Regions from separate parts of the Bradyrhizobium sp. UNPA324 genome, predicted to be linked through region 2. Evidence: predicted binding sites of a transcription regulator. Region 2 holds the regulator's gene; the other holds the start of a gene.
What was found. The regulator HrcA, encoded in region 2, represses chaperone genes, less so after heat shock. The targets are predictions, from matches to a motif close to GTTAGCACTCNCNNNNNGNGAGTGCTAAC.
Positions count from the first base shown of each region.

Region 1 (15,976 bases), 2.2 Mb from region 2:
AATGGCACCGCGGTCGGCGCTGCGATCGAACAGACCACCCGCCTTGCCGCGATGGGCGATGTGAATGATCGCGGCATTGGCCGCGCGGGCCTTTGCCAGCAGGGCAGCCGCGCGCGCAATCGCGGGCCTGGCGTCCGGCAAGGCGAGGGGGCCTGCGAGATATTCGTTCTGAATGTCGATCAGCACCAGCGCAGCGTCGGTAAGACGCGGCGGGGTAAGATCGGCGCCGGCGAGCTGCAGCAGGGTCTTTGCGGTCGTCATGATCTTGGAATCTCCGGGAGCGAATGGCAGGGCCAACATAGCCCCGGGGCTGCCTGCCGATATGCAGGGAGATTGCAGCGGGTGGCTGCGATATTGCAGGCTCGTCGCGGTCGATGTAACCTCACCCGATGAACTGGGACGATCTGCGCATCATCGCCGCCGTCAGGGACGAGGGCACCTATGCCGGCGCCAGCGCACGCCTGCGCATCGACGAGACCACGGTCGGGCGTCGGCTGTCGCGCATCGAGCGTGCGTTGGGCTTGCGCCTGTTCGAGGCTGCCGACGGCGTTCGCAAACCGACGCGGCAATGTGAGGCGGTGCTGGCGCATGTCGAGGCGATGGCCGCGCATGCCGCCGAGATCGGTCGTCTTGGTGAGAGCGTGGAAGGTCCCGTGGGGCGCCTGCGCATTGCATCCACCAACACGGTCGCCGAGCAGGTGCTGTCGCCGCGCGCGAGCGATTTCCTGCGCGCCAATCCCGGCTTGATGCTGCAGTTCCTCACCTCGAGTGAGAACGTCAAGTTCTCGCGGTGGGAAGCCGATCTCGCGATCCGCCTGCGCAAGCCCGACAAGGGCGACTTTGCAATCTCGAGGCTCGGCGACATCAAGCTCTATTATTTCGAGCCTGTTGCCACCGAAGGCGAGCCGATGCTCTGCGCCTATCCGGACGAGCTGGGTGCCATTCCCGAGATGCAATTCCTGCGCACCAGGAAAATCCGCGCCCGTTGCGTCACCGACAACGTGCGGGTCATCCGCAATTTGGTCCGCGCGCATCAGGCCGCCGGCGTGTTGCCGGAGTATAGTTGTGCGGATCTGCTCGGCGATCGCCGCCTGCGCGCCACGCTGCTGCCGAAGCGACGCGACGTCTGGCTCCTGGTGCAGAACCATCTCAAGCGCGACGCAGCGACGCGCGTGACGATCGACTGGGTCCGGCAGTGCTTCAAGGACCTCCCACAGGACTGACTGCCGGCGACGTTCGTGGCCTTCGCATTGAACGCCGTCAGCGCGACGTGCGACCAAGTTTGACGTTCGGCGGGATTGCGCGCGCGCCAAGGTTGCGTAATCTCGCGACGAGACTTGACCGGGGTGAGCGCATGACCAGTCTTTCGCAAACGATCCGGCCCTCGCGGGCGCAATCGCGCGAATGGAAGGCAATTCTCATCCTGATCCTGCTGGTCCCGTTGCTATGGTCGCCGCTGATCCTGTTTCGCTTCGTCCTGTATCAGCCGTTCAGCATCCCCTCCAGTTCGATGGCGCCGACGCTCATGGTCGGCGACTACGTCTTCGCCGTGAAATATGCCTACGGCTACGGGCGCTATTCCGTCCCCTTCGCGCCGTCCTGGATCTCGGGCCGCATCCTCGCCGCCGACCCAGAATACGGCGACATCGTCGTGTTCCGGACGGCGAAGGACAATTCGGCCGACTATGTCAAGCGCGTGGTCGGGCTGCCCGGCGACCGCATTCAGATGCGGCAGGGCCGGCTCGTCCTCAACGACCGTCCGGTGACGCGCGTCGCGCTGGAGGCGAAGCGGGCCGGTACCAGCTGCGGAGGCGATGACGAGGCGAAGGTCAAGCGCTGGCGCGAGACGCTGCCGAACGGCGCGTCCTACGTCACCAACGACTGCATCGACAGCGGCTATCTCGATAACACCAACGTCTTCACGGTGCCGCCGGGCCATGTCTTCGTGCTCGGCGACAACCGCGACAATTCCACCGACAGCCGCATGCCGACGTTCGGTTTCGTGCCGATGGACAATCTGGTCGGCAAGGTGACGCGGATCTTCTGGTCGCTGGACGAAGACGGCGAGCCGCGCATGGAGCGGCTGGGCAAGGTGCGGTGAGGCAAGGGCCTCTCCTCTCGTCATTCCAGGGCGCGACTTCGTCGCGCCCCGGAATGACGGTCCTCAAAACAAAAACCCCGGCATCGCTGCCGGGGTTTCGTAGTCTTTGAGGTAGCTGGACTTAGAAGTCCATGCCGCCCATGCCGCCGCCGGGGGGCATTGCCGGGCCGGCGCCGCCCTTCTTGGGCAGCTCGGCGACCATGGCTTCCGTGGTGATCAGGAGCGCGGCCACCGAGGCTGCGTTCTGGATCGCGGTGCGGACCACCTTGGTCGGGTCGATGATGCCCTTCTTGACGAGGTCGGCATATTCGCCGGTCTGGGAGTCGAAGCCGTAATTGTAGGCCTTGTTCTCCAGGATCTTGCCGACGATCACCGAGCCGTCTTCACCGGCGTTGATCGCGATCTGGCGAGCGGGAGCCGACAGCGCCTTGCGCACGATCTCGACGCCGGTCTTTTGGTCGTCGTTCTTGGTGCGCAGGCCCTTGAGCTGCTCGGAGGCACGGAGCAGGGCGACGCCGCCGCCCGGGACGATGCCTTCCTCGACCGCCGCGCGGGTCGCATGCATCGCGTCATCAACGCGATCCTTGCGCTCCTTCACCTCGACCTCGGTCGCGCCGCCGACGCGAATCACCGCGACGCCGCCTGCGAGCTTGGCAAGACGCTCCTGGAGCTTCTCACGGTCGTAGTCCGAGGTGGTCTCCTCGATCTGCGCCTTGATCTGGGAGACCCGCGCCTCGATGTCGGCCTTCTTGCCGGCGCCGCTGACGATCGTGGTGTTCTCCTTGTCGATCATGACCTTCTTGGCGCGACCGAGCATGTTGAGCGTGACGTTCTCGAGCTTAATGCCAAGGTCTTCCGAGATCGCCTGGCCGCCGGTCAGGATCGCGATGTCCTGCAGCATGGCCTTGCGGCGATCGCCGAAGCCCGGCGCCTTGACGGCGGCGACCTTCAGGCCGCCGCGGAGACGGTTGACAACGAGGGTGGCGAGCGCTTCGCCTTCGACGTCTTCGGCGATAATCACAAGCGGCTTGCCGCTCTGCACCACCGCTTCCAACAAGGGAAGTAGTTCATTCAACTGAGATAGCTTCTTCTCATTAATGAGGACGTAGGCATCATCCATTTCAACGCGCATCTTATCGGGGTTGGTGACGAAGTAGGGCGAGATGTAGCCACGGTCGAACTGCATGCCCTCGACAACTTCGAGTTCGGTCTCGAGCGACTTGGCTTCTTCAACGGTGATGACACCCTCGTTGCCCACCTTCTTCATCGCGTCGGCGATGAACTTGCCGATCTCCGCATCGCCATTGGCTGAAATCGTGCCGACCTGGGCGATTTCCTCGTTCGAGGTGACCTTCTTGGAGTTTTTGACGAGATCGGAGACCACGGCTTCCACGGCCATGTCGATACCGCGCTTCAGATCCATCGGGTTCATGCCGGCGGCAACCGACTTGGCGCCTTCACGGACGATCGCAGCGGCGAGCACGGTCGCGGTGGTGGTGCCGTCGCCAGCCGCGTCTGCGGACTTGGAGGCGACTTCGCGCACCATCTGGGCGCCCATGTTCTCGAACTTGTCCTCGAGCTCGATCTCCTTGGCGACGGTGACGCCATCCTTGGTAATACGGGGAGCGCCGAACGACTTGTCGAGCACGACGTTGCGTCCCTTCGGACCGAGCGTCACTTTTACCGCATTGTGGAGGATGTCGACACCGCGCAGCATGCGGTCGCGGGCCTCGACTCCGAATTTGACTTCTTTGGCTGACATAGTGGGTTTCCCTGAGTTTTTGACTTAGTCATCACCCTTGATGAGGCGCTCGACAGGCGCTTGAGCGACGGATTAGGCGGCCTTCTTATTCTTGGAAGACACGTCGGTGAGAACGCCCATGATGTCGCTCTCCTTCATGATCAACAGCTCCTGGATGCCGATCTTGATCTCGGTGCCCGACCACTTGCCGAACAACACGTGGTCACCGACCTTGACGTCGATCGGGATCAGCTTGCCGTTTTCGTCACGACCGCCGGGGCCAACGGCGATGACTTCACCCTGGGAGGGTTTTTCTTTGACCGTGTCGGGAATGATGATGCCACCGGCGGTCTTCTCTTCCGCGTCGATGCGCTTGACCACGACCCGGTCGTGAAGCGGACGGAATTTCATGCTCTCCTCCTATCTTCTAGTCGCTTTTTGAAATAGCAGTCGAAGGTAGCGAGTGCTGGCCGCTCCGAAAATAAGCCGGCTTGGTCGGCAAACAAGACAAAGCCGCGCAGGATTTCGAAAATCCGTCGCCCTCACCGGTCCGCGGAGCCCATTGAGGGGCCACCTAAAGGAGCCCCTGGAATCAAGTCTTGGCTGGTTGGAGGAAGCCGCTGGGGGAACTCTAGGCGGGCTTGTACCGCCTGCCCAGGTGTTGTTTGGCTTTGCCATCCAATGGCTAGCCGGGCAGGGTTGCGCGCGTCTGGATTAGCCTGTGCAGGTACAACGATGCCGCGTCCAACGGCAGTCTAGACCCGCGGCGGTACGCGGAGAGGCCGGGAAATCCCATCCCTCTCGCCTAGCGAGAGGATCTGAGCAGCAGCAGTCGAGCAAGTTTTTTTATAGATTCTCTCCCTCCGCCATTTGCACGATTTTGTACGCCAAACTACGATGTTCTGCGATTTTGCGCTCCTGATGGCAGCGGTCGGTGCTCGCTAGCGATTGTGCTGGCCGCGGAAGCTCCCGGCGATGTAGCGCCGCAACGGCAATGTTCCGGCGAGGAACTGACCAAGGGTTCGATTCGTTTTTTACATTCTGCATGAGAAGGTCCACTGACTTTCCTGGCAGGTAGTGAACGGCCGGAGCGTTAGCGCTATGCGACGCGCCTGGACATTAGAAGGATTGCGTTCGCGCTGCGCTGCATGAACTCCCGAAGCCGCGAGCCCGTCCGGACAAACTCGCATGGGCAAGAATGCACGACAACAGAGCTTAAGGCGCGAGCTTGGGCCGATCACGGCTACACTCTTCACAGCCGGGATGATGGTTGGCATCGGTATCTTTGCCACCATCGGTGCTGCCACCGCAGCCGCGGGGAGCGGCATCCTGATTGCCATACTCCTCGGCGGCAGTGTTGCCCTTGCGACCGGCATCAGCGCCGCACAATTGGGTGCGAACAATCCGACCGAAGGCGGCGCTTTCACATGGGCACGCGATGTCCACCAGCCTACGCTCGGCTTCATTGCGGGCTGCGGATATCTCGGCAAAAATCTGATCTCGGTCAGTGTCATCGCACTCGCCTTCGCCACTTACCTGGGGCAGGTCATTCCGGCGATTCCCGTTCACTTCGTCGCGGCGGCTGCGGTCGTGACTATCACCATTCTGAACCTGTTTGGGATCCAGCTGACCTCGCGGGTGCTCATCAGTCTCCTGCTGTTCGTCATCGCTGTGCTGTCGATATATGGAGCGTTCTCGCTGCACGGGATCGAGCAGGGTCACTTCGTTCCAGTCTTAGGGGCCAATGGACTGATGGGCATCGCCAGTGGCGCGGCTATCTTTTTTTGGACCTGGGACGGCTTTATGCGAATGGCCATCATGGCCGGGGAGGTCAAAGATCCGCGTCGCACTATTCCGATCGCCATCATTGGAGGTGTAGCAATCGCGGCGGTCATGTTTGTCGGTGCGGCCGCGATTACCCTCGGCGTGCTCGGGCCCGACGACGTCGGGGCGCAGGATACCCCGCTGCTCGCAGCGGCGCTAAAGGCAATCGGCCCGTGGGGCAAATGGGTCATCTTGGCAGGCGCGATCGCTGCCGCGCTTGCGGAGATCTTGGGCGATCTCCTGAGTGCTTCGCGCGTCGTGCTGCCGATGGCAGAGGCCCACGAGCTTCCCAGTTGGTTGGGAAAAATTCACCAGCGATCGCGGACGCCGCGTCATGCGGTCATCTGCCTTGGCGTGCTCAGCGCAAGCGCCGCCTTCATCTTTGATCTTCGGCCCCTCATCGAAGTCGGCGGCTCCTTTATGCTCGTGTGGTATTTCATCACGCATTTTGCTGCGTTGAATCTACCGGTTCGGAAGCGCCTCTATCCCTCGATCATCTCGTGGTACGGAATCGTGGGATGCATTGGCCTGACGATAGCAATGCCTCATTTCGCGGTCATCGCTGCGGTAGGAACCCTGGCTATATTAACGCTGGCCCGCCTTGTCCTGCATCGTATGCACCCGCGATGGCGGGCCGCGTGACGCGGCAGGTGCTAGAGGTACTTCCGGCATCGTTTGACAAGCTTACGCCACTTGGCACAGCGCCCGTATCGCCGTCGTGTATCTGACCAGTGGTCCCTCCTCCGGATCGTCACCGTGGAAATGGATGGCGGCGCCAACCGGGATTTTGCGCGGCTTTCCATATTCCTTGACGGACGCAGTCTCGACCACCTGTAGGCCCGGATCATTGGCGAAGGCAGTCAGAGCGGCGAGTTCCGCAGTGCTTGCGCCACCCGAACGCCAGGAGGCCTCGAACACGCCGGATCGCCACTGTCCGTGCTCGTCAATGCCTTGTCCGACGTCGTAGTTGCGGCGTGAGGCCAGGAAACCGGGAAATTTGGCAGCGTTGCGGTCGTATATTCGAGCTTGTTTCACGGCGAGCCTAGCTTCGGCTTCCATGGGAAGACCCTCAAGTGCTGACCAGCCGCCTCGAACACAAATGAGATGCGAGCCTCCGTAGACCGAGAGTCCGTGATTGTTCGTAACCGTACGCTGTGTGCCATGGTAGGCGATCGACCGATTTCCGATGGTGGTGGAGCCGACGCTTCGGGTCATGACGCGACGCAGGTTGGTCTCGAGCACCAGGCCATGAGAGGCGAGCTTCTCAGCGGGGAAATTCTCTAAATACGCTTCCAGTTCACCCAGGCTCCTGACAACGGCTTGCCCGTGACCGCCGTCGCCCAGCGGCTCCTTCAGGTGAACTGTCCCCAGCGTCAAGATTCGTTCGGCGGCCAATCTTGCATCGTCAGCGGAAAATGCCGTGAACCCCGGAAGAACCGCACTATGGACACCATCCGCGAATGCTGATGACCAGCCAGAGGGGCATGCCGCGTGCGTGGCAACCAGGCGATGCGTGATCGCTTTGGTCTTGACGAAGGGGTAGGGCACCACCGCGCCATAGAGCTGATGTGAAGAATGAATACCAAGATCCTGAGCTTCATCGCGCATCAGCGTGTCGCTGGGAACGAAGAAAAAATGACCGGCGACATGTGCTCTTGGATCAAATTCCCCTACAAAAGGGTGTTCAATTAGGCGCGCGATGCTCTTCGCGACCACGGATAGCGTGACCTTCTCGTGGGTGTACATGGGGGCGCTTAGTCCGGCGAAATGGACAGCGACCGCCTCCACAGCGTGCTGTTCACGCCGAATGCGGCGAGGCGCTGACGCCCCTGCAGGGTCAAATCTATGATGGGAAGTTAGACTGGGTCGGTCCATGAACAACCATCTCAACAAGTGAGCATTGGTCAGTGCTTGGACGGAACCCGTCTGACGGGGAGACTGGAAGTCCCCGTTTCAATAACCTAGGTAGGGAACCAGGTCATAGCAAGGCGCCTTCTAAGGTCATTTAACGATGCTCATCGTCGACACCCTGAAGCGCCTGCATGTCTCGGTTTCCTTCAAGTTGGCCGACGGAGAATGCATTGCGCTGCAAGGCCCGTCCGGGGTCGGCAAGAGCCTTCTGCTGCGCGCCATTGCCGATCTCGATCCGAATGAAGGCTCCATCCAGCTCGACGGCACGCCGAGAGAAGCCATGCCGGCTCCCGTTTGGCGAAAAGCGGTGACTTACGTCGCCGCTGAGCCAGGCTGGTGGGCGGACACGGTGCAGGAGCACTTCGTCGCCTGGGATGACGCGCTAAATCTCGCCGAAAGGCTGGGGCTGCCGCCCGATTGCGGGACCTGGCCGATCCGCCGGCTCTCGACCGGCGAAAAGCAGCGGCTCGGGCTCGTGCGTGCGCTCCTGTTGCAGTCGCGCGTGCTGTTGCTGGATGAACCCACTTCGGCACTCGACGCGGTGTCGACCGCGTCCGTCGAAGCCATTGTCGCCGAGCGTGTGTCGACCGGCACAAGTGTTCTGTGGAGCACCCACGATAGCGCCCAGGCGCGGCGCGTCGGATCGCGCTTGTTCATGATGTCCAGTGGTCGGGTCGAGGAGCATCTGCTTTGAGCTATATCCAGCTCGGCTACAACGACTTGATCCTGCCGGCACTCCTCGTGGTCATGAATGGCGCACTTTCCCTAGCGCTGCATCTCAGGCTCGAAGGGCAACTTGCTGTCGCGAGCGTGCGAATGGTCGTTCAGCTCGTGCTCGTCGGTTACGTGCTGACGTTTCTGTTCGCTGCTGTCTCGCCATTGTGGACTGCGCTCGCGGCGTTCATCATGGTCATGTTTGCATCGCGCGAGATCGTCGTTCGTCAGAAACGACGGTTACTGGGTCTTTGGACCTATGGCCTGGGTGCAGGGTGCACTTTGCTCGCTGCCGGTACAGTCACGATGTTTTCGCTCCTTACGCAGCTACGTCCCGACCCCTGGTATCATCCGCGCTACGCGCTGCCGCTATTGGGAATGATCCTCGGCAACACCATGACCGGGGTTAGCCTGGGCCTGGACGTGCTCGTCAATGGCGTGATGCGCGAACGGGCCGCGGTCGAGTCCTGCCTCGCGCTGGGAGGCACGCGCTATCAGGCGCTTCTCCCCGTGATCCGCGACGCGCTGCGAAGCGGCTTTATGCCGACCATCAACGGCATGGCGGCGATTGGCCTTGTTTCTCTCCCCGGGATGATGACCGGCCAGATCCTCGCGGGCGTCGAACCGGTCGACGCCGTCAAATATCAACTGCTGATCATGTTCCTGATTGCAGGCGGCACGGGCCTGGGAACGCTTGCGGCAGTCCTCGGAGGTGGACGTCTGCTCACCGACCACCGGCATCGGTTGCGCCTGGACCGGATCGCGAGCGAAAAATAGCAGAAATCACCGCAAGTCGAGCAGATCGCGCAGTACGCTGGGGATCGATTGTTCGCGCTCGTAGCGGTCAATGATGTCGTCCGCGGGGACGCGACCGGTCTCCAGCCGTACATGGAAGTGATCCAGCGCCTGGCAGTCGAAGTCCCAGGCGCCCAACGCATTCGGTGCCTTCGACAGGACTTCATGGGCGCGCTCGCGGGCACCTTCGGCACGAAGGCCGAACCGGGCAACCTGTCCCATGTCGTAGATCCGCGTTTGCTCGGTCGCGCGCCCGAGCAAGCTCTCATCGAGGATCAGCGCGAGCCACAGCAGAAAATAGCCGTGATAGTCGACGCGATATGGCGTCATTTCGAGCGGCTTGAATTCGAGACGAAGGTGTTCCTTGGGGTGGATGGAAATCGCCGGCGCAATGGTGCTGCGGTGATAGGTGCGCACAGACTTTCCAACGCCGCCGCGGATGCGCCAAAGGTCACCACGATAGAGCGGCGAGGCAACGGTGAGTGCGGTGAGGGCAGGGGCGTAATAGTTCACCTTGCCATGGAGTTCGTGCAAGTCCAGTCGTTCCGCCACATCAGATGGGACGCTGACGTTGATATCGGGCCCGTAGGTGGTCATCGCCTCCATCGCCCACTGCCAATGATCGTATCGTCGCTTGTTCTGCGGTCCCTCAAAATGGTCTTCGATCGGGTGAAAGGAGAGCGTTGCGGCGCGATATCCGCGTTCGGAAAGAGATCGTTGCATCCGCCCGTGCAGTGTGGCGAATGCGTCGACGCACGCCTCAATTGAGTTACATATCGGGGTGCGAATCTCTACGCCCTTCGGCAACAACGCCGTCGGCTTCAGGTCCGGGCCGGGGAGCTGATAGCCTTCGACAACGAAGGGCATTCTCTTGCGATGAAGCGGGATCAGATCCAGCCCCTCGTGATCGAAATCGCAGACATCGATTCCCTCCAGAATGAGGTTGAGTTCCTCAAACCGAAGCTCGGGATGCCATAAGGGTCGGCATGAGGCGGCATCGACCAGCAGAAATTCTGCTTCCAAGCCGAAACGGAAATCCGAACTGCGGCTCATGGTCGATGTATTCCAATCGTGAACGCCGGTAGCGGGCACAGGACGTCCTGTGCGTATTTCGATAACGGCGACCTCACGCCAGTCTCCCTGATTGTCTCGATCAACTGGCTGTGAAGGTTCTTTGGCCGACCTACATTGCTACGCACAACGACGCGTTCGACTTGTGCGCAAGGGGGATCAAACAACAAGGTGGGCACTGATCAAGGCCCGGGTGCGGATTCGTTCTTTTCGGCCGAGCCATCCAGCTCGCATCGGTGCCGATGTTCATCCCGGCAGGGAGGCAAGAGCACTCTGGAGTGTGGCCGCCGAAGGAGATGGCTTGGTCGGCGGCCGCATCCAGGTCGACCGCGCACGCGCTTGCCCGACGCCGCGATCACGGCCGCATCGAGGCCGCCCGAATCGACGCCATCGACGATGGACCGAGCGAGCCCGCGAGCGCGCTTGGTGTCGGTCCAGTGCGCGCAGATCATCAGCATGTCGTTTCCGGCCGCCATGAAGCGCGCGCCGGCGTCCGGCGTGTCCAGCCGTCCAGTCATCGCACGCATGCCGACGTCGTCAGGCACGATCACGCCGCCGAATTTCATCGCCTCACGCAGGAGTCCGGTCGTGATTGGGCGCGACAGCGTGACGGGATTCCTGGAGTCGAGCTGCCGGAACAGGACGTGCGACGTCATGATCATCTCGATGCCGCCATCGATCGCGGCGGCAAGCGGGAGCAGCTCGCGTGATTTCAGCTGGTCGAGATCGAGATCGACGACCGGCAATTCGTGGTGCGAATCGACCTGGGTGTCGCCGTGTCCCGGAAAATGCTTGCCGCAGGCCCGGACGCCCTGACGTTCCATGGCCTTGGTGAACGGAAGCATCGACTTGACCACGTCCTCGGCCGTACGGCCGAAGGCGCGCTCCCCGATCACCGGGTTGGCGGGATTGCTGTGAATGTCGAGCACCGGCGCGAAGTTCAGGTTGAAGCCGAGCGAGGCGAGCTCGGAGCCCATGGCCTCGCCGACCTGTTCCGCGGTACCGGCCCATCGCGCGGCATAGGAAAAGCGTGCCATCGGGGGCGGCGTGCGGCACACGCGGCCGCCTTCATGATCGATGGCGATGAATTGCTTCTCGCGCTGCGAGGCGTCGCGGATCGAGGCGATCAGATCTTTGTGGCTCAACAGCCATTCCCGGCAGGGAACGTCGTGACGAAAATTGCTCTTGTAGAGGATGACGCCGGCCGGCTGGAGATCGCTCAGCAGCGCACGATCGCGTTCGTCCAAAATGGTTCCAGGCCGAAGGCCGACGAAGAAATGGTCGCCAACCGTTGAAAGGAGGGGAATCATGCATCCGCCAACGCCGCCACATTGCCGCCTTGCGCCCGGTTTGCACATTCCCCGGGGGTATCAGGTCGATTCCGTTCGTGCGCAAACCCGAGCGCGTGTCCAAATTCATGAACGGCGGTGCTGGCCACGCACTTCTCGTACATGCTCGCGTCCTTGCAAGCAGTGCTCCAATTTTCGAAGGTGAAGTTTAGGACCATCCCTGCGGGCTTTTTATCAATTTGCGTTCCAAGCCCCTTTGCGTGAGGACCTTCGTCAGAAATCTTCATTCTGAGTCCGACACTTTCATCGGCGCAAGTTCGATTCCAACCGTCGAATATCAACGCTGAATTAGCTTGCCATGTCTGCGTTACGGCCATTTGGACCGCGTTCATCTGGGTGGCAGAAGTGGGCTGCGGATTTTCCTAACACACGTAAATAATCTTCGATTCAAGAGGCCCCCACGGCCATTTGGTGGCGTTGAGGATGTAGCCGAACTCGGACATGTCTCGGGCAACCGGAGCGAACTCGATGTTCTGGGCTCTGACGTCGCTCGACCCGCGAAACAAGATGAAGCTTGCCGCAAGCAAAGCGGTCATGCCTGAGTGCCAGCCGTTTTCGCGCATCTCGTCCTCCATAGTTGGCGTCGATTGCGGTCATCACTGAGTCAGGTCGTTAGCTCCTCGCGGCAGGGCGCGAAATTTGGTGCAAGTAATAGTTGTGCAGTCAGCTTATATGAGCCGTGGTGGAAGCACGTTGAGGAAGGGCAAGCCGACTACGGCCTCCTCTGTCTCGGACGATGAGCAGGGAGCGCTCGTAGAAGGTCTGGCGCGCCTTGTCCCGCGGAGTAGGGCGAAGCCGTGGGGCCTGCTGACGATCGGTCGCATCGATGCTCACGGCAATGCGCCATGCGGGAACGTACCTGTACAGGGCCGCATGTTGTCCGTAACCTCGCCGCGCGATTTAGGGAGATGCTGGCGTGGCTAAGAAGACGGCGATCAAAAAGAGAAGTGTCTTGAAGAGACCGGCGAAGGCTTCGAGCAAGGCTAGCTCCGGCCGCAAGGGGGCCGCCGCGAAGCCGGCCAGCAAAGCCGCCACCGGCAAATCGACGAAGCCGCGGCGCCCGTCTGGACCGGCCTGGCAATGGTCGGCGGTGGAGACCGCGGCCGCAATCCGCTCCGGCGCGATCTCCGCGGTCGAGACGGTCGAAGCGCATCTCGAGCGGATGCGCGCGGTCAATCCGAAGCTGAACGCCGTGGTCGTCGATCTCTCGGAGGGAGCGCTGAAGGCTGCGCACGGCGCGGACAAGCAGCGGGCCAAGGGTGGTGCGCTCGGCCTTCTGCACGGCGTGCCGATCACGATCAAGGAGAACGTCGACTACGAGGGCCGGCCGAATTTCAACGGCGTGCCCGCCAACAAGGGCCTGATCGCGCCGTCGGATGCGCCCGTGGTACGCAACCTGAAGAAGGCCGGCGCGATCGTCATTGGGCTCACCAACACGCCGGAATTCTCCTTTCGCGGCTTCACCGACAATCCCCTGCACGGGTTGACGCTCAATCCCTGGGACCCGGATATCACCTGCGGCGGCTCGTCGGGCGGTGCGGGTTCGGCGGTCGCCGCCGGCATCGGCACCATCGCCCACGGCAATGACATCGGCGGCTCGCTGCGCTGGCCTGCGCATTGCAACGGCGTTGCCACCATCAAGCCGACCCAAGGACGCATTCCCGCGTTCAACGCGAGCGCAGCGGCCGAGCGGCCGATGCTGGCGCATCTGATGTCGGCGCAGGGGCCGCTCGCGCGCCACGTCGCGGACGTTCGTCTTGCGCTCGAGGCGATGAGCCAGCGCGATCCGCGCGATCCCTGGTGGGTGCCGGCGCCGCTGGTCGGCGAGAAGCCGAAGAGGCCGATCAAGGTGGCGCTCGCCAAAATCCCCGACGATATGGACGTCGATCCGGCCGTCGCGGCGGCGCTGCGCCAGGCTGCGGACCATCTCGAACGTTCCGGCTACCGCGTCAGCGAGGTCGAGGTGCCCGACATCAACGGTGTCTGGCAGACCTGGTGCGACATCATCACCAACGAGACCGTGGTGATGCAGGAAGCCGGCATGCTGAAGGTTACCTCGGAGGATTTTCACAGGGCCTGGGGCGGCATGAAGGCCAAGGCCAACGTGCTTGATCTCAAGGGCTGGATGCAGGCGACTGCCGCGCGCAACGGCCACATTCGTGCCTGGCAATTGTTCTTCGAGGACTATCCGGTCGTGCTGGCGCCGACCACGGTGAAGCCGACGCCGGGCCCGCGCGAGGACACGGTCAGCGCCGAGCGCGTGCGCGAGATCTTCTGGGGCGAGATTCGTTTCATCTCCGCGATCAACGTGCTGGGCCTGCCCGGCGCGGTGGTGCCGGTGGCCCTCCATGACGGCAAGCCGATCGGCGTGCAGCTCATTGCCGGTCGCTATCGCGAGGATCTCGCGCTCGATGCCGCGGCCGCGATCGAGAAGCGCGCCGGCGTGCTCACGCATCGACTGTGGCAGAGGATGGGCTGAGACTGCGAGCGATCGCGGCGTCGGCGGTGCACCCTCGCTCCTTGCGGGGAGAGGGTGTCTTCGCTGCGCAGTGATTGATCGATCCAATTTAACTCGAATTTTAGCTAATTCGCCAACAACCGTTAGGGTTACTTCCTCGATCTCTAAGCGAATTATTGTACGCTTTACCACCCGCCTCTAACAGAGGGACGGCGGACAACGCACATGCCTCATTCTAGGCCAATAAGTGCGGACCGCTCCACGCGGAGGTGGCACGATGCGCAACGAGACGATCGCTATTCACGCCGGCTACGAGCCCGAAGCGACCACGCACGCGGTCGCGGTGCCGATCTACCAGACCGCGGCCTACGCCTTCGACAGCGCCGATCATGGCGCGGCGCTCTTCAATCTCGAAGCCGAGGGCTTTCGCTATAGCCGCATCGCCAATCCGACCAGCGCGGTGCTGGAGAAGCGCATTGCCCAGCTTGAAGGCGGCGTCGGCGCGCTCGCGGTCGCGACCGGCCAGGCGGCCTTGCATTTTGCCTTCGTCAACGTCGCCGATCACGGCGGCAACATCGTTTCCGTGCCGCAGCTCTACGGCACCACGCACACGCTGCTCTCGCACATCCTGCCCCGGCAGGGCATCATCGGCCGCTTCGCCGAGAGCGACAGGCCTGACGCGATCGAGAAGCTGATCGACGAGAACACCCGTGCCGTGTTCGCCGAGACCATCGGCAATCCCGCCGGCAATGTCTGCGACATCGAGGCGCTGGCCAGGATCGCGCATGCGCATGGCGTGCCGCTGATCGTCGACAACACGGTCGCAACCCCGATCCTGCTCAAGCCGTTCGACTATGGCGCGGACATCGCCGTGCATTCGCTGACCAAGTTCCTGGGCGGTCACGGCACCACGCTCGGCGGTGCCATCGTCGATTCCGGAAACTTCCCCTGGGCCAAGTATGCCGATCGTTTCCCGGCCTACAACAAGCCCGACGCCTCCTATCACGGCCTCGTCTATGCCGAACGGTTCGGCCGCACCGCCTATATCGAGCGCGCGCGCAGCGTCTATCAGCGCACCATGGGCTCGGTGCTGTCGCCGTTCAACGCCTTCCTGCTGCTGCAGGGCGTCGAGACCGTGGCGCTGCGGATGGAGCGCCATGTCGAGAACGCCCGCAAGGTCGCCGAATTCCTTCGCCAGGATTCGCGCGTTGCCTGGGTCAATTACACCGGCTTTCCCGACAGTCCCTATTATCCGCTGGTGCAGAAATATCTCGATGGCAACGCCTCCTCGCTGTTCACCTTCGGTATCAAGGGCGGCATGGAGGCCGGCAAGACCTTCTATGATGCGCTGAAGCTGATCACGCGCCTCGTCAATATCGGCGATGCCAAGTCGCTGGCCTGCCATCCGGCCTCGACCACCCACCGCCAGATGTCGGCGGAGCAGCAGCGCCTTGCCGGCGTGCTGCCGGAGACCATCCGGCTCTCGATCGGTATCGAGCACGTCTCCGACATCATCGAGGACATCGACCAGGCGCTGGAGAAGGCCTGCCGCTCGGCGCGCCTCGAGGCCGCGGAGTAGGGCCGGGCCGCCAATGACTATCTTGATCGACAGGGATCAAGTCATCTCGGGCCCGGGATTGGTGCCGAGCGAGCGCGATCTCGCGCGAGATCTCACGATCGGGCTCGTCAACAACATGCCGGATCCGGCGCTGAAGGCGACCGAGCGGCAGTTCATGAAGCTGCTCCAGGCCGCAGCAGGCCCGTGCCGCATCCGCTTCCACTGCTTCTCGCTTCCCAGCGTGAAGCGTTCGCCGGAAGCGAAGTGGCATGTGGAGAGCGAGTATTCCGACCTGTCCGACCTCAAGCGCCAGAAATTCGACGGGCTGATCGTAACAGGCGCAGAACCCGTCGCGCCCGAACTCGACCAGGAGCCGTACTGGCGCGACCTCACCGGGCTCATCGACTGGGCCAAGGCCAACACGCGCTCGACGATCTGGTCGTGCCTTGCCGCG
Region 1 covers NZ_LFJD01000004.1:3,436,284-3,452,259, reverse strand. Annotated here, with positions in the region: gene UNPA324_RS16685 (cysteine hydrolase family protein) at 1-261, opposite strand, end outside; gene UNPA324_RS16680 (LysR family transcriptional regulator) at 390-1,223, shown strand; gene lepB (signal peptidase I) at 1,355-2,101, shown strand; gene groL (chaperonin GroEL) at 2,223-3,863, opposite strand; gene UNPA324_RS16665 (co-chaperone GroES) at 3,936-4,253, opposite strand; gene UNPA324_RS16660 (APC family permease) at 5,031-6,308, shown strand; gene UNPA324_RS16655 (DUF3182 family protein) at 6,351-7,412, opposite strand; gene UNPA324_RS16650 (ABC transporter ATP-binding protein) at 7,678-8,271, shown strand; gene UNPA324_RS16645 (ABC transporter permease) at 8,268-9,068, shown strand; gene UNPA324_RS16640 (glutamate-cysteine ligase family protein) at 9,075-10,139, opposite strand; gene UNPA324_RS16635 (glycoside hydrolase family 3 N-terminal domain-containing protein) at 10,340-11,404, opposite strand; gene UNPA324_RS16630 (M12 family metallopeptidase) at 11,464-11,733, opposite strand; gene UNPA324_RS16625 (hypothetical protein) at 11,869-12,069, opposite strand; gene UNPA324_RS16620 (amidase family protein) at 12,423-13,985, shown strand; gene UNPA324_RS16615 (O-acetylhomoserine aminocarboxypropyltransferase/cysteine synthase family protein) at 14,242-15,543, shown strand; gene metA (homoserine O-succinyltransferase MetA) at 15,557-15,976, shown strand, end outside.
Region 1: a site for HrcA is predicted at 4,285-4,313, ahead of UNPA324_RS16665 (co-chaperone GroES). Genes of this name have one in related genera too.

Region 2 (15,976 bases):
CAGATCCGTTCCGAAGCCTCTGTGGACACGCCGGGCAGCGATTTCGGGATCGGCGGCACCACCGCATAGGTGAACTGGACGAAGGGCGCGCCGGGCGCCAGCGCCGTGAAGGCATCGCGGATCAGCCGCAGCCGCGTCAGCATCGGTTTTGTCACGAGCGGCAGGCCGGAGACGACCGCACTGGCCGGCGCGCTCAGGACGTTCCAGAGCGTGTCCCGCAGGCGATAGGCATCCCCCTGCACCACCTTGGCCTGCGGATAGCGGTCGCGCAGCAGCGCGCAGAAGCCGGGATTGTATTCGACGAGGACGAGACGTTTCTGGTCGACTCCGCGCTCGATGAGGGCGGAGGTGATGGCGCCGGTGCCGGGCCCGAGCTCGACCACGGGCGCGTCCGAATCGACATCGACGTAATGGGCCATGGTCCGGGCGAGCAGCTTGCCCGACGGCATCACCGCGCCCATGTGCAGCGGCTTTTCGATCCACGATCTGAGAAAGCGCACCTCGTCGTCGAGACGAGGCTTCTTCAACGCACGCGCGGACGATGGCAATGGCATGTCTGGACCGGACGGGACCGCGGGACCGCGGCGTGTCAGAAAATGGTCATAAAGACGTATAGGCCGAAGGCGGCACGGTCAAGCCGAGTCAACTCGCCCGATTACCGAAGAAATCCTTGACCTTGGCGAAGAAGCCCTCGGATTCCGGCTGGGTGTTGCCGGAGGACAGCTTTTCGAACTCGGCCAGCAATTCCTGCTGCTTCTTGGTGAGGTTCTGCGGGGTCTCGACCACCACCTGAACATACATGTCGCCCATCTGGCGCGACCGCAGCACCGGCATGCCTTTTGATGCAATGCGGAATCGGCGGTTGGACTGGGTCCCGGCCGGCACCTTCACCTTGGCCTTGCCCTTCTCGATGGTCGGCACCTCGAATTCGCCGCCGAGGGCGGCCGTCACCATCGAGATCGGCACACGGCAATGCAGATCGGCGCCGTCGCGCTGGAAGAATTGGTGCTGGGCCAGCGACAGGAAGATGTAGAGGTCGCCGGGCGGGCCGCCGCGGACCCCGGCCTCGCCTTCGCCGGCGAGCCTGATCCTGGTGCCGTCCTCGACACCCGGGGGAATGTTGACCGAAAGATTCCGCTCGCGGGTGACGCGGCCCTGGCCCGAGCAGGACGGGCAGGCATCCTCGATCATCTGGCCCCGGCCCTGGCAGCCTGGACAGGTCCGCTCCAGCGTGAAGAAACCCTGCGACTGCCGCACGCGGCCGGCGCCGCCACAGGTCGAACAGGTCTTCGGCTTGGTTCCGGCCTTGGCGCCGATGCCCGAGCAGGCCTCGCAGGTGACCGAGACCGGAATCTCGATCTGCGCGGTCTTGCCGCCAAAGGCTTCCTCGAGCGTGATTTCCATGTTGTAGCGCAGGTCGGCGCCGCGCTCACGACCGCCGCGGCCGCGCTGTCCGGCCATACCGAACAGGTCTTCGAAAATGTCGGAGAACGAGGAGGCGAAGCCCGCGCCGAAGCCGGCGCCGCCACCGCCCTGCTCGAAAGCGGCATGGCCGTAACGGTCATAGGCGGCGCGCTTGTCCTTGTCTTTCAGGACCTCGTAGGCCTCGTTGAGTTCCTTGAACTTGACTTCGCTGGTCTCATCCCCCGGATTGCGGTCGGGATGGAATTTCATCGCGAGCTTGCGGAACGACGACTTCAGCTTGCCTTCGTCGGCGTCGCGTTCGACCTCGAGGGTCTCGTAGTAGCAGCGCTTGGTGGACGTGGACATGTCGGACTCGGTCTATCCAATCGCGATTCAAGTTGGAGCAAAACGACGTCGCCACGCAACGATATAGGCAGCCTTCCGCCTTGTGGCAGAGGGCAGCATGCCTGCGTTCAGCATAGCGGCTGGGAATTGATTGATCGTAACGGGCACGATTGAAACAGAATGTTGGCCCGTCGAGCCCGACGCGACGGCCTCCCCCGTAAGGGAGGAGGCCGGTAGCGCGTGTGGGGTCCAAGCCGTCCGCATCGTGACCCTCTCGGGGCTTAAGCGGACTTCTTGTTGTTCTTGTCGTCGTCGACCTCGGTGAATTCCGCGTCGACGACGTCGTCCTTGGCCGCATCCTTCTTGGCGTCGGCCTCGGCCTGCTGCTTGTACATGGCCTCGCCGAGCTTCATCGAAGCTTGAGCCAGCGTGTTGGTCTTGGCCTTGATCGCCTCGGCGTCGTCGCCCTTCAGCGCTTCCTTGAGGTCGCTGACGGCGTCCTCGATGGCGCGGCGCTCGCTCTCGGCGACCTTCGAACCGTGCTCGGCCAGCGCCTTCTCGGTCGAATGCACCAGGCCATCGGCCTCGTTCTTGGCGGTGACGGCCTCGCGGCGCTTCTTGTCCGCCTCGGCATTGGCCTCGGCGTCCTTGACCATCTTCTCGATGTCGGCTTCCGACAGACCACCGGAGGCCTGGATGCGGATCTGCTGCTCCTTGCCGGTGGCCTTGTCCTTGGCCGAGACGTTGACGATGCCGTTGGCGTCGATGTCGAAGGTCACCTCGATCTGCGGCATGCCGCGCGGAGCCGGCGGAATGCCCATCAGGTCGAACTGACCGAGCATCTTGTTGTCGGCCGCCATTTCACGTTCGCCCTGGAAGACGCGGATGGTGACCGCGTTCTGGTTGTCCTCGGCGGTCGAGAACACCTGGCTCTTCTTGGTCGGGATCGTGGTGTTGCGGTCGATGATGCGGGTGAACACGCCGCCCAGCGTCTCGATGCCCAGCGACAGCGGGGTCACGTCGAGCAGCAGCACGTCCTTGACGTCGCCCTGGAGCACGCCGGCCTGGATCGCAGCGCCGATCGCCACGACTTCATCCGGGTTGACGCCCTTGTGCGGCTCCTTGCCGAACAGCTGCTTGACGACTTCCTGGACCTTCGGCATGCGCGACATGCCGCCGACCAGCACGACTTCGCCGATCTCACCGGCGGTGACGCCGGCATCCTTCAGCGCCTTGCGGCAGGGCTCGACGGTCTTCTGGATGAGGTCGTCGACCAGCGCCTCGAACTTGGCGCGGGTGAGCTTCATCGTCAGATGCTTCGGACCGGTCTGGTCCGCGGTGATGAACGGCAGGTTGATCTCGGTCTGCGTCGTCGAGGATAGCTCGATCTTGGCCTTTTCAGCGGCTTCCTTCAGGCGCTGCAACGCGAGCTTGTCGTTGCGCAGGTTGATGCCCTGCTCCTTCTGGAATTCGTCGGCGAGATAGCCGACCAGGCGCATGTCGAAGTCTTCGCCGCCGAGGAAGGTATCGCCGTTGGTCGACTTCACCTCGAACACGCCGTCGCCGATTTCGAGAATGGAGATATCGAACGTACCGCCGCCGAGATCGTACACTGCGATGGTGCCGGCCTTGGTCTTGTCGAGGCCATAGGCGAGCGCGGCCGCGGTCGGCTCGTTGATGATGCGCAGCACTTCGAGGCCCGCGATCTTGCCGGCGTCCTTGGTCGCCTGGCGCTGGGCGTCGTTGAAGTAGGCGGGAACGGTGATGACGGCCTGGTCGACCTTCTGGCCGAGGTGGGCTTCCGCGGTCTCCTTCATCTTCTGCAAGATGAACGCCGAGACTTGCGAGGGCGAGTAGGTCTGGCCGTCGGCCTCGACCCAGGCATCGCCGTTGGAAGCCTTCACGATCTTGTAGGGGACGAGCTTCTTGTCCTTCTCGACCATCGGGTCGTCGTAGCGGCGACCGATGAGGCGCTTCACTGCGAAGAAGGTGCGCTCGGGATTGGTAACGGCCTGGCGCTTGGCCGGCTGGCCGACGAGGCGCTCACCGTCGTCCGTGACGGCGACGATCGAGGGCGTCGTGCGCATGCCTTCGGAATTCTCGATGACTTTGGCGTTCTTGCCATCCATCACGGCGACGCACGAATTCGTGGTGCCGAGGTCGATCCCAATGACCTTTCCCATGGTCCTGATATCCTTCTTTTTGCGGCAGGTTGGCTGGGCCCAGAAGGCACCCAAACCGAAACCCCCTAAGATCAAACATCCGCGATATTGCGATGATTGACGCTCATATAGGAGGGGGGGAGGGGCCCGCAAGGACCGAAGCTAGGTTTCTGCCGCTAAAACATTGGGTTTTGGAAGATGATATCCGGGCTCGACCGCCCTTGCGGGTGAGGAATTATTAACAGGTTCGGGCTCCGGCAAGCCCCCGCTACCGCAAGCCCGCCCGCCCTGTCGCCGCAAGCCCAAACCCGGTAAAAGGCGGACCGGCCGGACAGCCGCCAGAGCTGCTTCGCGCGACAAAGCGGCCCGGTGGCCGACCATCGAACGGTCTCAATGTGAACCAATCAGAGTGCCCATGAAGCTGATCCGCCCCCTCGCCGCGCTCGCCCTTCTCGCCGCCTCCGCGCTTCCGGCCCTCGCTGCCGACGCCGTGTTTCCGCCCGGCTTGCGCCTCGGCATGGTGCCGCTGGTCGGCCTCAACACGGCCAAGACCTTTCCGGGCTTCGAGAGCGAGGACGGCAGCGTCAAGGTGCTGATCACCGAGCTGCCGCCGGCCGCCTATGGCGAGGTCGTGAGCGCCTTCAATTCCAATCCGGCCGGAGCGAGCGGCGTCAAGCAGGATAAGGTCGAGACCCCCGCGGGTCTTGCCTATTTCACCACTGAGACCGGCAAGGCCGGCGACAGCCCGGTGAAGCGCTATTCGATGATCGTGCCGGGTGCCGGCTTCTCCGGCTATGTCGCGGTGCAGATCCCGGAGAACGCAACCAAGATCTACACCGACGAGGCGGTGCGGCAGATGTTCGCGAGCGCCACCACCCGCAAGCAGGTCTCGGCCGAGGAGCAGATCGGGCTGATGCCGTTCAAGATCACCGATCTTGCCGACTTCAAGGACATCCGCACCCTGGCGCCGGGGAGCAGCATCATCCTGGCCGACGGCAACGAGGGCTCGGGTTATGAATCGAAGCCGTTCATGATCCTCGGCGTGATCGGCGCGACCCCGCAAGCCGCCGACGACCGCGCCCGCTTCGCCCAGGAGGCCGCGCTGCAAATCCCCGGACTGCGCGAATCCCGCGTCACCATGTCCGAGCCGATCCGCATCAATGGCCAGCAAGGCTTCGAGACCAGGATCGACGGCGTCAGCGGCAAGGACAAGACGCCGGTGACCGTGGTGCAGTGGATTCGTTTCTCGGGCAGCGGCGCCTCGCTGCGCATCATCGCCAGCGCTCCGCGCGACCAGTGGCAGGCCGCCTTCACCCGCTTCCGCGCCGTGCGCGACGGAATTCAGCCGAAGGGTTGAGCGCATCCACGAGCTGGATGCGCTCCCTCCCCCGCCTGCGGGGAGGGATGGGGAGAGGGTGTCTCCGCAATCAAGACCCCCCAAGAGGAGAAAACCCTCACCCGACGCGCGGGACGAGCGCTTAGCCGCTAACCAAAGCCGGCTGCATTTTCGGGCTTCTGTTCGCTCGCGCGCAGAATTAGGCTTCGCCTCGATTGGCTCACAAGGGGAGGCGAACGATGCTGGATCGGCGACAGATTTTGGCAATGCTTGGAACGACGGCGCTCGCGACTCTCGCGCCAACCGCGCTGTTTGCGGCCGCATCGATCAAGCCGGACGAGGCCTCCGCGCTGCTCGTGATCGACGTGCAGAACTGCTTCCTGCCCGGCGGCAGCCTTGCCGTGAAGGAAGGCGAGCAGGTGGTGCCCGTCATCAACAAGATCTCGAAGGCGTTTGCGAACGTGGTGATGACACAGGACTGGCACACACCAGGCCACATTTCGTTTGCCTCAGTCCACTCCGGCAAGAAGCCGTTCGAGACCGTCGACCTTCCCTACGGCAAGCAAGTGCTGTGGCCCGATCATTGCGTGCAGGGCACCGACGGCGCGGCGCTGTCCAAGGACCTTGCGATCCCGCACGCCGAGCTCATCATCCGCAAGGGTTTTCACAAGGACGTCGACAGCTATTCGGCCTTCCTCGAAGCCGACGGCAAGACCTCGACGGGCCTTGCCGGATATTTGAAGGCGCGCAAGATCAAACGCGTCTTCGTCGCAGGGCTCGCGACAGACTTCTGCGTTGCCTGGACCGCGCTCGACGCGCGCAAGGCAGGCTTCGAAGTCTATGTGGTGGAAGACGCCTGCCGCGGCATCGACACGCAGGGTTCGCTCGCAAAGGCCTGGGCCGACATGGCCAAGGCCGGCGTGAAGCGGATTCAATCTGCGGATATCGCGGCGAGTGCGTAGGACACGCAACACTGCAAAACCCTCGTCCCGAGGAGCGCGCTACTTCGCGCGCGTCTCGAAGGATGAAGGCCCCCGCTGCGGCACCTTGGCCTTCATGGTTCGAGACGCCGCGCAAGGGCGCGGCTCCTCACCATGAGGGTCTGAGGATTCAGTTCGCCGCGCTGCTGGATTCATTGTTGTTCGCCGCGGGCGCGGGCTTTACGCCGCCCTTGGCGACGCCGACCAAAGCCGGACGCAGCACGCGATCGCCGATGGTGTAGCCGGCCTGCATGATCTGGACCACGGTGCCCGACGGCACCGACGGATCGGGCACTTCGTACATCGCCTGGTGGAAGTTCGGGTCGAACTTCTGGCCCTGCGGATCGAGCTTCTTCACGCCATGCTTTTCCAGCGCGTTGAGCAGCGACCGCTCGGTGAGCTCGACGCCCTCGATCAGCGAGATCAGGCCGGGATCGGCCGTGGCACGGGCCTCGGCCGGAACGGCATCGAGCGCGCGCTGAAGATTGTCGGCGATGTCGAGCACGTCGCGGGCAAAGCCGGTGATGCCGTAGAGGCGGGCGTCAGCGACTTCCTTGGTGGTCCGCTTGCGCAAGTTCTCCATCTCGGCCAGCGTCCGCAGCATGCGATCGCGCGCCTCGGCGACTTCCTTCTGCAAGGTTTCAACCGAGCCGGGCTCGGGATCGTCGGGCATGATGTAGGGCTTTGACACCACGGGCTCGCCAGTCGGCGCAGCCGCGTCTTCGGGTTGCCGGTCTCGATCGGTCATCGGCTCTGTTCTCGAACTTGTTCCAAGGGATTTTGCTGGCCCGGATATCGTGCTTCGGGCGTCGAAAATCAAGCGCCCGTGATCGGTTCAAACGCCGGTCAGCCCCCCAGCAGGCGACTGACGATGCGGGCGGCGTAGTCCACGGTCGGGATCACGCGGGCATAATTCAGCCGCGTCGGGCCGATCACGCCGAGGACGCCGACGATGTGGCCGGCGGCATCCCGATAGGGCGAGATGATGGTGGACGACCCCGACAGCGAAAACAGCTTGTTCTCGGAGCCGATAAAAATGCGCACGCCCTCGGCGGTCTCGGCCCGGCCGAGCAGATCGATCACGCCGCGCTTGGTCTCGAGATCGTCGAACAAGAGGCGCACCCGCTCCAGATCCTCCAGCGCGTGCAGATCTTCGAGCAGATTGGCGTGGCCGCGCACGATGAGCTGGCGGTCCTCGTTCTCGCCGCCGGACCAGCTGGCGATCCCGGCTGAAATCACCTTCTGTGCGAGCTGATCGAGCTCGGCGCGGGCCTCGCCCAGCGCAGTCTCGAGCTCGAGCCGCGCCTCGGCCAGGGTCCGGCCGCGGATGCGGGCGTTCAGGAAATTGCCGGCTTCGGTGATCGCCGAGGAGGGAACTCCGGGGGGCAGTGCCAGCACGCGGTTTTCGACCTGACCATCCTCACCGACGAGGATGACCAGCGCTTTCTCCGGTTCCAGGCGGACGAATTCGATGTGCTTGAGCCGCGCATTGGATTTTGGCGTCAGCACCACCGCCGCAGCCCGCGTCAGTCCGGATAGCCGCGTCAGCGCCTGGTCCAGCGCCGCCTCGACCGAGTGCGCCTGACCTACGGACGTGAGCTGGCTCTGGATTGACTGCCGTTCGGCCTCGTTGAGGTCGCCGACCTGCATCAAGGCATCGACGAAGAAGCGCAGGCCGAGTTCCGTCGGCAGCCGGCCGGCGGAGGTGTGGGGCGCATAGATCAGGCCGAGCTGTTCCAGATCGGCCATGACGTTGCGGACCGAAGCCGGCGACAGCGGCATCGCGATCAGGCGCGAGATATTGCGCGAGCCCACAGGCTCACCGGTCGCGAGGTAACTTTCGACAATTTGACGAAAGATATCGCGGGAACGCTCGTTGAGCTGGGCGAGGCCTGCGCGCGGCGCGATCAGATGGATCGGATCGTGATGGGCCACAGCGGTAACTCCTCTCAGATCCTCATAATTTGTCCATCCCGGGCGCTTCTGACAAGCGTTGCGTTTGCAGCCCCGGAATCAGGGGCTGAATAAGCCCTTGCCGCCCACCCTCACCCCACCTACAAGCACCGCGAACAGCCTTTCCCGTTGAGTTTTGGAGGATTTCCATGCGGCCAAGCCGCCGTGCGCCCGACGAATTGCGCCCCGTGACGCTGGAGCGCGGCGTGGTCAAATATGCGGAAGGCTCGTGCCTGGTGAAGTTCGGCGACACCCATGTGCTGGTCACGGCCACGCTGGAAGACCGCCTGCCGCCGTGGCTGAAGGGTCAGGGCCGCGGCTGGGTCACCGCCGAATACGGCATGCTGCCCCGCGCCACCTCGGAACGCACCCGCCGCGAGGCCGCCGCTGGCAAGCAGAGCGGCCGCACCGTCGAGATCCAGCGCCTGATCGGCCGCTCACTTCGCACCATCGTCGATCTCGAAGCGCTCGGTGAGCGTCAGATCACGGTCGATTGCGACGTGCTACAGGCCGACGGCGGCACCCGCACGGCCTCGATCACCGGCGCCTGGGTCGCACTCGCCGATTGCATCAACTGGATGAAGGCGCGCAACATGATCAAGGCCAACGTCATGCGCGACAACGTCGCCGCGATTTCCTGCGGCATCTACAACGGCACGCCGGTACTGGATCTCGACTATGCCGAGGATTCGGAAGCCCAGACCGACGCCAATTTCGTCATGACCGGCGACGGCCGCATCATCGAGGTGCAGGGCACGGCGGAACGCGAACCGTTCACGGAAGCCGAGTTCCTGGCGCTGATGGCGCTGGCCCGCAAGGGCGTTGCGCGTCTCGTGGACTTGCAGAAACTGGCTGTCGCGTAGTCAATAGGCCCATGCACCGCCGAATCACCGGAAAGCTCGTCATCGCCACCCATAATCCCGGCAAGCTTGCCGAGATGCGGGAGCTTTTGGCGCCCCACGGCGTCGAGGCGGTGTCGGCCGGTGACCTCGGGCTCGGCGAACCGGATGAGACCGGCACCGATTTCCGCAGCAACGCCGCGATCAAGGCGATCGCGGCGGCGCAGGCGACCAAGCTTCCCGCTTTCGCCGACGATTCCGGCATCGTGGTCGACGTACTCGACGGTGCGCCCGGCATCTACAGCGCGCGCTGGGCCGGCCCGGCCAAGGACTTCAACGCGGCGATGGCGCAAATCGAGCGCCTGTTGCAGGAGCGCGGCGCCACCACGCCGGACCGCCGAACAGCGCATTTCGTCTCCGCGCTCTGCGTCGCCTGGCCCGACGATCATCTCGAAGAGGTGGAGGCGCGCGTCGACGGCACGCTGGTCTGGCCGCCGCGCGGCACTGCCGGTTTTGGTTACGACCCGATGTTCCTGCCGGATGGCCATACGCGCACCTTCGGCGAGATGGAGAGCATCGAGAAGCACGGGCTGCCGCCGCTCGGTCTCGGCCTGTCGCACCGTGCGCGCGCCTTCGTGAAACTGGCGGAGATCTGCCTTGAGCCGCGCTAAGGAAGCCTTCGGCGTCTACGTGCACTGGCCGTTCTGCCTGTCGAAGTGCCCCTATTGCGATTTCAACAGCCATGTCCGCCACGCCGCGATCGACGAGGTACGCTTCGCCTCCGCCTTCGCGCGAGAGATCGCAGCCACCGCCGAACGTGCGCCCGGACGCGAGGTCACCTCGATCTTCCTTGGCGGCGGTACGCCGTCCCTGATGCAGCCCGCAACGGTCGGCGCGGTGCTCGATGCGATCGGCAAGCACTGGAGCGTTGCAGGCGACGTCGAAGTCACGCTCGAAGCCAATCCCACCAGCGTCGAAGCCACGCGCTTTGCCGGCTATCGCAGTGCCGGCGTCAACCGCGTCTCGCTCGGCGTGCAGGCGCTCGATGATGCCTCGCTGAAAGCGCTGGGCCGCATGCATAGTGCGCGCGAGGCGCTCGATGCCGTCGCCATCGCACGGCGCTCGTTCGACCGTTATTCGTTCGACCTGATCTATGCCCGCCCCGACCAGACGCCGTCGATGTGGGCCGATGAACTGCGTCTCGCCATCGACGAGGCGGCTGAGCACCTGTCGCTCTATCAATTGACGATCGAGGAAGGCACGCCGTTCTTCGGCCTGCATCAGGCCGGCAAATTGAAGACGCCGGATGAAGCGGTCGCGCGCGCGCTCTACGACGTCACGCAGGAGACCTGCGACAAGCTTGGGCTACCCGCCTATGAGATCTCCAACCACGCGCGGCGCGGCGCCGAGTGCCGGCATAATCTGGTGTACTGGCGCGGCGACGAATATGCCGGCATCGGCCCCGGCGCGCACGGCCGCCTCGACATTGACGGTATCAGGCACGCCACCGCCACCGAGAAGCGACCCGAGGCCTGGCTGATGCGGGTCGAGACCAACGGCCATGGCATCATCACCGACGATCTCCTCAACAGCGAGGAACGCGCCGACGAGTTCCTGCTGATGGGATTGCGGCTCGCGGAAGGCATCGACCCCGAGCGCTACAAGGCCCTCGCCGGCCGTCCGCTCGATCCCCGTCGTATCGCGCTCTTGCGCGAGGAAGGCGCGATCACGGTCGATGCGACCGGACGGCTGCGCGTGACCAGCAGCGGTTTTCCCGTGCTGGATGCGGTGGTCGCGGATTTGGCGGCGTAACGAGCTCTCGTAGGGTGGGCAAAGGCGCACTTGCGCCGTGCCCACCATCTCTTCGCGAATGGATTGAAGCCGTGGGCACGCATCGCTTTGCCCACCCTACGGCACCGTCGTCCTGAGCTACGCCCCAAAGCTCTTCGGCGAGCCCGCCACCGCAACGCCACCGCCCTGCGTCACCTTCATCACCGCAAGGCCCCGCTCATTGGTGCCGTCGGCGCGGAAGCGGAACAGGCCGTCGATGCCGGCAAATCCCGAGGGGTTGGTGAGCACATCGGACGAGAAGCGCGTGGTGCCCTGCGTCCGCGCGAGCGCGGCGACGAGGGCGACGGCGTCATAGGCGAGTGTCGCGGTGCGGATCGGCTCGCCGCCGTACTTGGTGCGATAGCGGCCCGAGAAGGCGCGGAAGCCGGCCGGGTCGGGCGCGGCATAAAGGCCGCCTTGCAGGCTCGCATTGGCATAGACGCGCGGATTGTCCCACAGGCCGGTGCCGAGCAGCTGGATGTTGCGCAAGTTCGCGCCTGCGGCGGTCATCGCGTCAGCGACCGTCACCACGGCGTCGCCGTCATCGGCGATGAACAGCGCGTCCGCACTGCCGAGCTGCTGCGCCACCGTGCGTGCCGGCGTCGCGCGGTCGGCGCCGTATTTCTCGAACGCGACGATGCGCCCGCCGCGCCGCGGCACTGCCACCTTCACCGCGGCCTCGACGACATTGCCATAGGCATTGTCGGGCACCAGCACCGCGATCGAGCGCTTTCCGATGCTGGCGGAATATTCGACGATCCGATTGACGTCGGACTCCGGCAGGAAGGAGAGCAGATAGACGCCGCGGCCGGCGATGCTGGAATCTGTCGAGAACGCTATAACCGGGATGCCGCGCGTGCGCGCGACCTGCGCCACGGCCGGCACCGACTGTGCGAACAGCGGTCCGAGGATGATCTCGGCGCCCTCGTCGACCGCCTGCTGCGCGCCGGCCTGCGCGCCTTGCGGGCTGCCATTGTCGTCCTTGATCAGGAGCTGGATGTTCGGATTCTGGAACTCGGCCAGCGCCATCTCGGCGGCGTTGCGCATGGATTGCGCGGCAAGGCCGGCATTGCCCGCGGCCGAGAGCGGCAGGATCACGGCGACCTTGACGCCGCCGGTGCCGGCGGTCGTCGCCTGCTGCGGGGGACCTGCCGGCTGGGCCGGCGGCGCGGAACTCGAGAACGGGTTGGAGAACTGGCTGAGACTCTGCTGTACGCCGGCGCAGGCCGACAGCAGGGGCGCGCCGAGCAACAGGCCGAGCGCGCTCCGGCGGGTCGCCCCTGACATCAGGGACCCCGGAAGGGGAGACTTTGGAAAACGCGGGCCCACCATGGCAGCTTCTCTTCTGACCCGCCGTCGCCGGCCGATCACGATCTTCTTTCCACGACAAAGGCCGCGGATTCAGGCATATTGTCGGCAAATAGTTAACCAAAACAAAAGGATAATAACCGCTTAACGCGGCCGCCTTCCTGTCCCGGCAGCTGTTCGCCGTCGCTCTTGCAGCATCAAGGCGGCGTTTCCGTCGCGAATATGGCGCGAGGGCCCTAACTCCCTCCCGACGTGATCCTGACCGATCACATTCCCGTCCGTTCCTCGCCCCTCACCTCGGCACGATCTTTTTCGGCGAGCCGGTTCCCAGCCCTGCGGATCGTGCCTAAGTTGACTTCATTATGCGCGCAAAGCCGGCCCCGATAAATACGCCTGACGCTCAAGACGCCGCCTCGCGCGGTTTCTCCATCGATGCCCATCGGCTGGCGGCGCCGAAGGCGGCACCGGGCCTCCATCTGGTCGCGACCCCGATCGGCAATCTCGGCGACATCACGCTGCGGGCGCTGCAGACCCTCGCCGGCGTCGACGTCATCGCCTGCGAGGATACCCGCATCACGCGGCGCCTGACCGAGCGCTACGCCATCGCGGCGCAGCTCAGGCAATATCACGAGCACAATGCGGAGATTGCCCGTCCAAAAATCCTGGAGGCGCTCGCGGCCGGCGGCTCGGTCGCGCTGGTCTCGGACGCCGGCACCCCGCTGATCTCCGATCCCGGCTTCAAGCTGGTGCGCGAGGTCTGCGCCGCCGGCCATGCGGTATACGCGCTGCCCGGCCCGTCCTCGGTGCTGGCCGCGCTGTCGGTGGCGGCGCTGCCGACCGACCGCTTCTTCTTCGAGGGTTTCTTGCCGGCCAAATCCGCCGCGCGCCGGACGCGCCTGGCCGAGCTCGCACGCATCGACGCGACATTGGTGATGTTCGAGTCGGGAAATCGGATGCAGGCCACCTTGACCGATCTTGCCGAGATCATGGGTGAGCGAGACGCCGCGGTCTGCCGCGAGCTGACCAAGCTGCATGAGGAGGTCAGGCGCGCGCCCCTTGCCGAGTTTGCGCGACAAGCGGACGCGCCGGAGACGCGCGGCGAGTTCGTCCTGGTGATCGGCCCGCCAGCGGCCGACGCCGAGGTGCTGACAATGGACGCCCTCGACGGTCTGTTGCGCGAGCAGCTTGCCGCGCACAGCGTCAAGGATGCCGTGGCGCATGCGGTCGCGCTCTCGGGCCGGCCGCGCCGCGAGGTCTATGCCCGCGCGCTCGAGCTCGCAAAGGATTCGCGGGGCGGCGATGGCGAAGACTGAGATCCCCGGGGAACCAAAGGTCGCCTCGCCCGAGCGTGTCGCCGCGTTTCACACCGGCATCTCCGCGGAAAGCCGCGCCGCCGCCTATCTCATGGCCAAAGGCTATCGCATTCTCGCCAAGCGCTACCGCACGGCGCATGGCGAGATCGACATCGTCGCGCGCCGCCGCAACCTGATCGCTTTCGTCGAGGTCAAGGCGCGCGCAACGCTGGACGATGCCGCCTTTGCCGTGACGCCGCGCCAGCAGCAGCGCATCATCGATGCCGCGCAAGGCTGGCTCGTAGCGCATCCCGAGCATGCCGAATTCGAATTGCGATTCGACGCCATGCTGATTGCGCCGCGCTCACTTCCGCGCCATGTGTTGGCGGCATTCGACGCCTCGACCTGAAAGGCAGACCATGAAACTGAACGTCGCCGTCCAGATGGACCCCATCGCCCGCATCAACATCAAGGGCGATTCCACCTTCGCGCTGCTGCTGGAGGCGCAGAAGCGCGGCCATGGCCTTTTCTATTACACGCCCGACAAGCTCTCGATGGTCGGCGAGGAGATCGTCGCTCCCGTTCAGCTGCTGACCGTGCGCGACGAGCCCGGCGATCATTTCACCCTTGGCGAGCCGAAGCGCGAGGCGCTGAACGGCTTCGACGTGGTGCTGCTGCGCCAGGATCCGCCGTTCGACCTCGCCTACATCACCTCGACACACTTTCTGGAGCGCATCCATCCGAAGACGCTGGTGGTCAACGATCCCGCCTCGGTCCGCAATGCGCCGGAAAAGCTGTTCGTGATGAACTTTCCGCAGCTGATGCCGCCGACGCTGATCTCGCGCGACCTCGATGAGATCAACGCGTTTCGCGACATGCACGGCGCCGTCGTGATGAAGCCGCTGCACGGTCACGGCGGCGCGGCGGTGTTCCGCGTGATGCCGCAGGACATGAATTTCGGATCGCTGTTCGACATGTTCTCGGTGACGTTCAAGGAACCATGGGTGATCCAGCAATTCATCCCTGAGGTGAAGCACGGCGACAAGCGCATCATTCTGGTCAACGGCGAGTTCGCCGGCGCGGTGAACCGCGTGCCGGCCGCGGACGATCTCCGCTCCAACATGGTGCGCGGCGGCGCGGCGCAGGAGACCGAGCTCACTCCGCGCGAGCGCGAGATCTGCGCAACGGTCGGACCGGCGCTACGCGAGCACGGCCTGTTGTTCGTCGGCATCGACGTCATCAACGGCAACCTCACCGAGATCAACGTGACCTCCCCCACCGGCATCCGCGCCATCGCGCGGCTCGGCGGGCCTGATGTGGCAGCGAAGGTCTGGGACGTGATCGAAGAGAAGCGGAAGAAGTAACTCACCGCAATGATCGCGCTGGAGAGTCCGCACTCTCTCCCCAACGTCGTCCCGGACAAGCGAAGCGCAGATCCGGGACCCATAACCACGGGAAGATATGGTTACGAGGACTCGGAGTTGCCGCTTGGCGCCGCAACTCCTCCCTGTGGTTATGGGTCCCTGCGTTCGCGGGGACGACAGCGATGTTGCGGCGAGCTACTACGGCCTCACTCGCATCGTCGCGAACTCATCACTAACCACCCATTCACCATGACGTTCCCCGTCAGGTGCCAACGCACGCGCGGAAATACGTGAATCTACGGGGCCGCTGGCCGACCCAATAACGCCGCGTTCACCATCTGCGGAAAGACCCCGGCGTGACCGGCAGGCGCGGTCGGCCTCGCAACACCCCTTATACTTTTACTCCCTACTCATCGACATGGGGGGACCCGCCAGGTGCGGTTCGAGTGCCCCGCGTATGAGTAAAGCGTATGAACACCGCACGCATTATCGTCCTCGTCATCGCGCTCGCGGCCGGCGGCGTCGCCGCGTATCTGGCGAGCGGCTATCAGAATGCCTCTGCGCCCGTCGCGCCCGTGGCTGAGAAGCTGCCGACGGTCGAAGTTCTCATCGCGAAGAACGACATCCAGCTCGGCCAGGCGCTCAAGCCCGAGGATCTGCAATGGCAGACCTGGCCGGCGGCAACTGCGAGCGGCGCGTTCATCCGCCGTGACAGCAGGCCCGAGGCCCAAAGCCAGATCGCCGGCTCGATCGCGCGCGTTCCCCTGATGCAGGGCGAGCCGATCCGCGAGCAGAAGCTGGTCAAGGCCGAAGGCTCCGGATTCATGGCCGCGATCCTGCCCTCCGGCATGCGCGCCGTTTCGACCGAGATTTCCGCCGAGACCGCCGCCGGTGGCTTCATCCTGCCGAACGACCGCGTCGATATCGTGCTGACCCGCCGGCTGAAGAGTCCTGAAGGCGCCAACGCGCCGACCGGCGGCAACGACCTCATCCTGTCCGAGGTCATCCTGACCAATATCCGCGTGCTCGCGATCGACCAGGCACCGAAGGAAAAGGACGGTCAGAACGCCGTGATCGGCAAGACCGTCACACTCGAGCTCAAGCCCGACCAGGTCGCCACGCTGTCGGCCGCGCGCCAGGGCGGCACGCTCCAGCTTGCGCTG
Region 2 covers NZ_LFJD01000004.1:1,225,487-1,241,462, forward strand. Annotated here, with positions in the region: gene UNPA324_RS05905 (class I SAM-dependent methyltransferase) at 1-554, opposite strand, end outside; gene dnaJ (molecular chaperone DnaJ) at 643-1,770, opposite strand; gene dnaK (molecular chaperone DnaK) at 2,031-3,932, opposite strand; gene UNPA324_RS05925 (hypothetical protein) at 4,327-5,268, shown strand; gene pncA (bifunctional nicotinamidase/pyrazinamidase) at 5,487-6,209, shown strand; gene grpE (nucleotide exchange factor GrpE) at 6,358-6,975, opposite strand; gene hrcA (heat-inducible transcriptional repressor HrcA) at 7,074-8,162, opposite strand; gene rph (ribonuclease PH) at 8,330-9,043, shown strand; gene rdgB (RdgB/HAM1 family non-canonical purine NTP pyrophosphatase) at 9,055-9,690, shown strand; gene hemW (radical SAM family heme chaperone HemW) at 9,677-10,831, shown strand; gene UNPA324_RS05965 (penicillin-binding protein activator) at 10,949-12,181, opposite strand; gene rsmI (16S rRNA (cytidine(1402)-2'-O)-methyltransferase) at 12,520-13,470, shown strand; gene UNPA324_RS05975 (YraN family protein) at 13,457-13,858, shown strand; gene gshB (glutathione synthase) at 13,869-14,813, shown strand; gene cpaB (Flp pilus assembly protein CpaB) at 15,284-15,976, shown strand, end outside.